2 regions of the Streptomyces sp. NPDC043854 genome follow, and region 2 is predicted to be linked to the other one. Evidence: riboswitches for the same ligand, from Rfam matches in the RefSeq annotation. Region 2 holds a riboswitch; the other holds the start of a gene.
What was found. Region 2 has a riboswitch for ZMP and ZTP ahead of AC068A_RS16115 (serine hydroxymethyltransferase). Riboswitches for the same ligand answer to the same signal wherever they lie in the genome.
Positions count from the first base shown of each region.

Region 1: linked by a shared signal. The riboswitch ahead of AC068A_RS21775 (bifunctional 5,10-methylenetetrahydrofolate dehydrogenase/5,10-methenyltetrahydrofolate cyclohydrolase) and the one ahead of AC068A_RS16115 (serine hydroxymethyltransferase) in region 2 are both predicted to bind ZMP and ZTP.

Region 1 covers NZ_JBWKDK010000023.1:117,313-121,517, reverse strand. Annotated here, with positions in the region: gene AC068A_RS21785 (MAB_1171c family putative transporter) at 1-217, shown strand, start outside; gene AC068A_RS21780 (NADH:flavin oxidoreductase/NADH oxidase family protein) at 243-1,502, opposite strand; gene AC068A_RS21775 (bifunctional 5,10-methylenetetrahydrofolate dehydrogenase/5,10-methenyltetrahydrofolate cyclohydrolase) at 1,699-2,595, opposite strand; ZMP/ZTP riboswitch at 2,659-2,744, opposite strand; gene AC068A_RS21770 (RNA polymerase sigma factor) at 3,026-4,205, shown strand, end outside.
Region 2 covers NZ_JBWKDK010000015.1:99,330-103,534, forward strand. Annotated here, with positions in the region: gene trpS (tryptophan--tRNA ligase) at 1-646, opposite strand, end outside; gene AC068A_RS16115 (serine hydroxymethyltransferase) at 944-2,212, opposite strand; ZMP/ZTP riboswitch at 2,248-2,338, opposite strand; gene rocD (ornithine--oxo-acid transaminase) at 2,473-3,681, shown strand; gene AC068A_RS16125 (glutathionylspermidine synthase family protein) at 3,759-4,205, opposite strand, start outside.

The sequences.
Region 1 (4,205 bases), on a different contig from region 2:
GCTGGTCGCGGACGCGGCCATGCTCGCCGCCGCCGTGCGGCGCCGGGAGGCCGCCGAGCTGGCGGGCTGTGTCGGGGAGCACCGGGAGGGCGCCGACCAGGGGCCGTCCGACCCGTACCGGCTGGACTCGACGCCGCTGGCGGCGCTGGCCCGGGAGTTCAGCTCGTCGCCGATCGTGGCGGCCGTACGCAGCGGCCGCGACGGCCACGGGGCCTGAGTCGGGCGGCCACGCGGTCAGGCGGTCAGGCGGCGAGGGCCTCCTCGGGCCCGGGCTCGGGGTTGAGGGCGAGCCACGCCCCGTAGGTGCGGACCCGGCGCCAGTGTTTGAGCTGGTCGAGGGCGAACGCCGCCCGGGCCGAGGCCTGCGGCCGCGGTTCCAGGCCCCGGGCCAGCCGGTGCAGTTGGAAGCGCACGAAGGCCAGCAGCCCGGCTCCGGCCAGGTCCCGGTCCTTCCACGCCGGCCGTTCCACGGTGACGCGCACGTCCTCGCCCGCGCGCCAGCGGGCCGGCAGGTCGGGGCGGAACGCCAGGGCGGAGGCGAGGCCGACGACGGCGAAGCCGCTGTCCAGGACCCGGCCCGCGGTCTGGCTGCGGGCTATCCCGCCGGTCAGCATCAGCGGCATGGTGGCGGCCTCGACGAACTGTTCGGCGAAGGCGAGGAAGTACGCCTCGCGCTCCAGCGTCCGCAGGTCGGCCGTGCGGCCCAGGGTGGCGGGGCTCTCGACGCTGCCCCCGGACAGTTCGACCAGGTCGACGCCGAGCCCGCCGAGGACGTCGAGGACCCGGGCGGCGTCCTCGGTGTCGAAGCCGCCGCGCTGGAAGTCGGCGGTGTTCAGCTTGACGGCGACCGCGAAGTCGTCCCCCACCTCGGCGCGGACGGCCCGGACGACCTCGGTGAGCAGCCGGACCCGGTTGGGGAGGCTGCCGCCCCAGCCGTCGGTGCGCCGGTTGACCAGCGGGGAGAGGAACTGGCTGAGGAGGTAGCCGTGGGCGGCGTGGATCTGGACGCCGTGGAAGCCGGCCTCCCGCGCCCGTCCGGCGGTGACCGCGAAGCGGGCGACGGTGGCCCGGATGTCGGCCTCGGTCATCGCGGTGGGGCGGGCGAAGCGCTTGGTGTGCTTGCCGAGGCTCACCCCGACCTCGGACGGCGCCCAGGCGGTGCCGGGCATTTCCGCGCCCACCTGCCGGCCGGGGTGGTTGATCTGCATCCAGACCTGGCCGCCGCCCGATGCGGCGGCCCGGGCCCAGCGGCGGAAGGGGCCGAGCGGGGCGTGCGCGTCGAGGATGACCGTCCCGGGGGCGGTCAGGGCCCGGCGGTCCACCATGACGTTCCCGGTGATCAGCAGTCCGGCGCCGCCCTGCGCCCACCGGCGGTAGAGGCGCTCGATGCGCTCGCCGGGCAGCTGGCCGGGCCCGGCGAGGCTCTCCTCCATCGCCGCCTTGGCCAGGCGGTTCGGCAGCCGGCCGCCATGGGGCAGGTCGAGTGGCGTGAAGAGGTCCATCTGCGCTCCCCCCGGACCGCGTGTGGCACGTGTCATCCGTATCCGGCCGACAAGATACCGCCACGTGTCCGAGAAGCGGCAGCCCCCTGCCGGCCGTGCCGCCCGGGGGCTGACGGGAGATGCGCGGCGCCCCGGACGCCCCGGGCGGGGCGGTCCGGGGCGTCCGGGGTGCCCGGGGCGTTCGCCGGGGTGCCGGTCAGAGCTCCGCGAGGGAGAGGCCGGCCTGCGCGGCGGCCGCCTGCACGGTCTGCTCCAGCAGCACGGCGATGGTCATCGGGCCGACGCCGCCGGGGACCGGGGTGATCAGCGAGGCGCGGGCGGCGGCGGACTCGAAGTGGACGTCGCCGACGTTGCCCTCGTTGTAGCCGGCGTCCAGCACCACGGCACCCGGCTTGATGTCCTCGCCGCGGATGAACTCGGCCTTGCCGACGGCGGCGACCAGGACATCGGCCTGGCGGACGATCGAGGACAGGTCCCGGGTGCGGGAGTGGCAGTAGGTGACGGTGGCGTTCTGCTCGAGCAGCAGCATGCCGGCGGGCTTGCCGAGGATGGCGCTGCGGCCGACGACCACGGCGTGCTTGCCGGTGAGGTCCACGTCGTACGCGGCGAGCAGGCGCATGATGCCGCCCGGGGTGCAGGAGACGAAGCCCGGCAGGCCGAAGCCCATGGCGGCGAAGGAGTGCATGGTGACGCCGTCGACGTCCTTGCCCGGGGCGATGGCCTCGAAGGCGGCGCGCTCGTCGATGTGGTGCGGGACGGGGTGCTGGAGCAGGATGCCGCTGATCGCCGGGTCCTCGGAGAGGGCCGTGATGGTGGCGACGAGCTCCTCGGTGGTGGTCTCGGCGGGCAGCGCCACGTGGCGGGAGGTGATCCCGGCCTTGGCGCAGCGGTTCTGCTTCATGCGGACGTAGGTGACGGAGGCCGGGTCCTCGCCGACGAGGACGGTCGCGAGGCAGGGCGCGGTGCCGGTGCGCTCGGTGAGCCTGGCCGCGTGCGCGGCGGTCTGCTCGGTGATGCGGCGGGCGAGGGCGGTGCCGTCCATGAGGCGGGCGGTGCCGGAGGGGGCGGTCTCGGCGGTCTGGGCGGTCGTCATAGGGGTCTCCTGGGCGTCGCTGCGGATCGCGGTTCGCCCAGGCGCGCGGCAGTCGGCGTACACGCGGTACGCCGGACGCACGACGGGTGTACGTACGCCGGGCCGCTCCCCGGTGGTGATCCACCCGAACGCCAGTCACGGCCCGCGCCCACTGTAGTCGACGGCGCCGGGCGGGAGGTTCCTCCGCGGTACATACCACCTGATTCCCCATCGAAGCGCGCAAACCGGACCGAGCGGTGGTGCCGGAGCCGGGAAGGCGCGGGCGCGCGGACGGATTTCCGGCCGATCGGTTGCGTGTCCACAGCGTGGCGCAGGTCACTCAATTCAGCGCGTAACGAATCGACTCGGGCATGCGATGAACCGACAGGTTGTCCTCGCGCGGCCCGGAATACAGACCCCCCTCGGGCCTGTTTCCCGAGTCCGCGCGATGATGACCCGCTCACCCTTATCTGTTCGCAACGAGAGGCTTCTTGTGTCGCTCAGCCCGTCCCGTACGTTCCCTCCGGAGATCGCCGATTCCGAGGCCCTGGTCGCGCTCGTCGAGCGCGGCCGCGAGCAGGGTCACATCAACGGTGACGACGTGCGCCAGGCCTTCGAGGCCGGCCGCATCCCGGTGGACCAGTGGAAGCGGGTCCTGCGCAGCCTGAACCAGGTCCTGGACGAGGAGGGTGTCGCCCTCCACGTCAGCGCGGCCCCCGCCACCAAGGCTGCCGCCAAGAAGCCCCGCAAGGCTGCCGCCGCCCCGGCCCGCACCGTGACCAAGAAGGTCGCCGCGCCGCGCCCGATCGGCGGGCGCAGCAAGGCCGCGACCGCCGCTGCCGCCGCCGCCGCTGCGGCACAGGCCGCGGCCCCGGCCGCTGCCGCCACCGCCACCGCTGCCTCCGCGGCGGCGATATCCGCCACGCCGGCCGCCGAGCCGCAGGCCGCGGCGGCGGAGGCCGCCGCCGAGCCGAAGAAGCGGACGGTCAAGAAGGCCGCGGCGAAGAAGACCACGGCGGCCAAGAAGACCACGGCGGCCAAGAAGACGGCCGGCAAGGACGTCGACGACACCGAGAACCCGTCCCTCGAGGGCGAGGACTGGGCGACCGAGGACCTCGTCGACGAGGTCGAGGAGGAGACCCCGGCCGGCCAGGGCTTCGTGCTGTCCGACGAGGACGAGGACGACGCCCCGGCCCAGACGGTCATGGTGGCCGGCGCCACCGCCGACCCGGTCAAGGACTACCTCAAGCTCATCGGCAAGGTGCCGCTGCTCAACGCCGAGCAGGAGGTCGAGCTCGCCAAGCGGATCGAGGCCGGCCTGTTCTCCGAGTACAAGCTCGAAGAGGAGGAGGACCTCAAGCCCGCGTACCGGCGCGAGCTGGAGATCCTGGTCGAGGACGGCCGCCGCGCCAAGAACCACCTGCTGGAGGCCAACCTCCGCCTCGTGGTCTCCCTGGCCAAGCGCTACACCGGCCGCGGCATGCTCTTCCTGGACCTGATCCAGGAGGGCAACGTCGGTCTGATCCGCGCCGTGGAGAAGTTCGACTACACCAAGGGCTTCAAGTTCTCCACGTACGCGACCTGGTGGATCCGGCAGGCGATCACGCGTGCCATGGCCGACCAGTCGCGCA
Region 2 (4,205 bases):
CGTCGAGGAGGTTGATCAGGCCCTTGGGGGAGGACGCGGACTTCGACATCTTGATCGTCGGGTCCTGGAGGTCGTAGATCTTCGCGACCTCCTTGACGATGTGCGCCGCGGGGAGGGTGAACGTCTGCCCGAAGCGCTGGTTGAAGCGCTCGGCCAGGTCGCGGGTCAGCTCGATGTGCTGGCGCTGGTCCTCGCCGACGGGGACGGCGTTCGCCTGGTACAGCAGGATGTCGGCGACCTGGAGGATCGGGTACGTGAACAGGCCGACGCTGGCGGCGTTGGCACCGCCCTTGGCGGACTTGTCCTTGAACTGGGTCATCCGGCCGGCCTCGCCGAAGCCGGTGATGCAGTTCATGACCCAGGCGAGCTGCGCGTGCTCGGGGACGTGGCTCTGGATGAAGAGGGTGCAGCGCTCGGGGTCGAGGCCGGCGGCGAGCAGCTGCGCGGCGGAGAGCCGGGTGTTCGCGCGGAGGTCCTTCGGGTCCTGCGGCATGGTGATCGCGTGCAGGTCGACGACCATGTAGAACGCGTCGTGCGTCTCCTGGAGGGCGACGTACTGGCGGATCGCTCCGAGGTAGTTCCCGAGGTGGAACGAACCGGAGGTGGGCTGGATGCCGGAGAGCGCGCGAGGACGATCAGAAGCCATGGCTTCATTCTCTCAGGTGTGCGGGCCGGCTCGGGCCGTTTACCGGCCGGAAGCCGCCCGTCCCCGCGGGGGGTGCGACACGGGTCACAGCCCCGCGGCCCTGCCCGGACCGGCCCCCGTCCGCGTACCGGACAGTAGCGGGGCGGCCGGATCCCACCCCGGCCGAGCGACCGCTTTCGGCCGCAGGCCAGGGCACGCCCGCCCCGGCCCCGCCGGCGCTTCCCTGCGGGCCGGCTTCCCGGGGGCTCCGCCCCCGGACCCCCGCGCCTCAAACGCCGGCGGGGCTGGATGTGCGGGTCAGGACAGCGGGAGGCCGGGGGCCGGGTGGGCGGCCATGAGGTCGGCGACCTCGGCCCGGATCGCGGCCAGGGCCTGCTCGTCGCCGCCCGCGGCGGCGGCCACGGCCCGCGCGATCCAGTCCGCGACCTGCGGCATGTGCTCGGCGGTCAGACCGCGCGAGGTCAGCGACGGCGTGCCGATGCGGATCCCCGACGGGTCGAAGGGCTTGCGCGGGTCGAAGGGGACCGTGTTGTAGTTCACGACGATGCCCGCCCGGTCCAGGGCCTTCGCCGCGGTCTTGCCCGGGACGTCCTTGCGGGTCAGGTCGATCAGGATCAGGTGGTTGTCGGTACCGCCCGACACCAGGTCGAAGCCGCGCTCCAGCAGGGCCTCGGCCAGCGCCTTCGCGTTGGCCACCACCGCGTGCGCGTACGCCGTGAACGAGGGCTGCGCCGCCTCGTGCAGGGCGACCGCGATGCCGGCCGTCGTCTGGTTGTGCGGGCCGCCCTGGAGGCCGGGGAAGACCGCCTTGTCGATGGCCTTGGCGTGCTCCTCCCGGCACATCAGCATCGCGCCGCGCGGGCCGCGCAGGGTCTTGTGCGTGGTCGTGGAGATGACGTCGACGTGGCCGGCCGGGGAGGGGTGGGCCCCGCCCGCGATCAGGCCCGCGATGTGGGCGATGTCGGCGACCAGGACCGAGCCCGCCTCCTTGGCGATGGAGGCGAAGGCCTCGAAGTCGATCGTGCGGGGCAGCGCGGTGCCGCCACAGAAGATGATCTTCGGGCGCTCGGCCAGCGCGAGGTCGCGCACGGCGTCGTAGTCGATCAGCCCGGTGTCCGCGGAGACCCCGTACTGCACGCCGCGGAACCAGGTGCCCGTCGCCGAGACCCCCCAGCCGTGCGTCAGGTGGCCGCCCATCGGCAGGGCCATGCCCATCACCGTGTCGCCGGGCTGCGCGAAGGCCAGGTACACGGCCAGGTTCGCGGGCGAGCCGGAGTACGGCTGGACGTTGGCGTGGTCGACGCCGAACAGGCCCTTCGCCCGCTCGACGGCCAGGGCCTCGATCCGGTCGATGTTCTGCTGGCCCTCGTAGTAGCGGCGGCCCGGGTAGCCCTCGCTGTACTTGTTCTGGAGGACGGTGCCGGAGGCTTCGAGCACGGCGGCCGACACGTAGTTCTCGCTGGGGATCAGACGGAGCGTCTGCGCCTGGAGCTGTTCCTCGGCGGCGACGAAGGACGCCAGTTCGGGGTCGGTCGAGGTCAGGGCGGGATGGCGGGGCGCGGTCACGGCGGCTCCTCCGGGGTCGATGTCGGTTCTCGTCCCCGCGAGGCCCAGGCGAGCGGCCCTGTGTGCGGTCGTGCGCGCACGACTCCCCCGGAGTTCGTTCTCCGTGCGCCAGTCGCCGTGCGTACCGCCAACCTTAGCGGGCGCGCCACCGGAAAGGTTTCCGCGTCCGGTATACGAGCGACCTATAGCCGTATACAAGGTGACGGTGACACCACCCTGTCACCCCACCCGGCCCGCCGACGACGACGATCGGAGACCCCGTGTCGACCACTGCTGATGCCATCGCCACCGCCGAGGCGCACAGCGCGCACAACTACCACCCGCTGCCCGTCGTCGTGGCGACCGCGGAGGGCGCGTGGATGACCGATGTCGAGGGCCGCCGCTACCTCGACATGCTCGCGGGCTACTCGGCGCTCAACTTCGGCCACTGCAACCGCCGTCTGATCGACGCGGCGCGGGCGCAGCTGGAGCGGGTCACGCTGACCTCGCGGGCCTTCCACCACGACCGGTTCGCCGATTTCTGCACCGCCGTCACCGAGCTGTGCGGCAAGGACATGGTGCTGCCGATGAACACCGGGGCCGAGGCCGTGGAGACGGCGGTGAAGACCGCCCGCAAGTGGGGGTACGAGGTCAAGGGCGTACCGGACGGCCACGCCAAGATCGTGGTCGCGTCCGACAACTTCCACGGCCGTACGACGACCATCGTGAGCTTCTCCACCGACCACGAGGCCCGCGACCACTTCGGGCCGTACACCCCGGGGTTCGAGATCGTCCCGTACGGGGACCTCACCGCCCTCGCCCACGCCGTCACCTCGAACACGGTGGCCGTGCTGCTGGAGCCGATCCAGGGCGAGGCCGGGGTGCTGGTGCCGCCGCCCGGCTACCTCCAGGGCGTACGGGAGCTCACGCGCGAGCGGAACGTCCTGTTCATGGCCGACGAAATCCAGTCGGGGCTGGGCCGCACGGGCCGGACCTTCGCCTGCGAGCACGAGGACGTCGTGCCGGACGTCTACATCCTCGGCAAGGCGCTGGGCGGCGGCGTGGTGCCGGTCTCGGCCGTCGTCGCCGACCGGGACGTGCTCGGCGTCTTCAAGCCCGGCGAGCACGGCTCCACCTTCGGCGGGAACCCGCTGGCCTGCGCGGTCGCCCTGGAGGTCGTCGCGATGCTCCGGACGGGCGAGTACCAGCAGCGCGCCGCCGAACTCGGCGACCACCTGCACCGGGAGCTGAACCTGCTGGTCGGCGGGGGCGCGGTGACCGCCGTACGCGGCCGCGGGCTGTGGGCCGGCGTGGACATCGAGCCCGGCCACGGAACGGGCCGGGAGGTCTCGCAGCGCCTGATGGAGCGGGGCGTCCTGGTCAAGGACACCCACGGCGCCACGATCCGCATCGCCCCGCCCCTGGTGATCGGCAAGGAGGACCTGGACTGGGGGCTGGACCAGCTCCGCGCGGTCCTCGCCACCACCTGACACACCGCCGGCCGACACACCGTCGGCCGAGCCGACAGACCGCCCCGGCGGGCCGGTGACGGCCCGCCGGCCACCGGCTAAAGGATGACGTGCGGGAGGAAGCGGGCGTATTCGTCCGTGACGGGGCCCGCGGACTCGCGGATGCCGAGGCCCGCGGCCTCCTCCTCGACGACCCAGGCGCCGAGCACGACCCGGTTGCCGTCGAAGTCGGGCAGTGGGGCCAGCGCCTGGTAGACGTACCGCTCGCCCTCGGCCGGGGTGAACGGCTCGCCGCCGGGGGCGTGCAGGCTGACGCCGGCGCCCTCGCGGCCCAGCAGCGGCTTCGCGGCGAAGCCGGTGGTGTCGGCCAGTTCGCGGGGGCCGTCGAGGTAGGCGGGCAGCAGGTTGGGGTGCTCGGGGAAGAGCTCCCACAGGATCGCCAGCAGCGCCTTGTTGGACAGCAGCATCTTCCACAGCGGCTCGATCCAGCAGGTGGTGCCGGAGCCGCCGCCCTGGTCGTAGGTGTCCAGGACGTACGGGCCGAA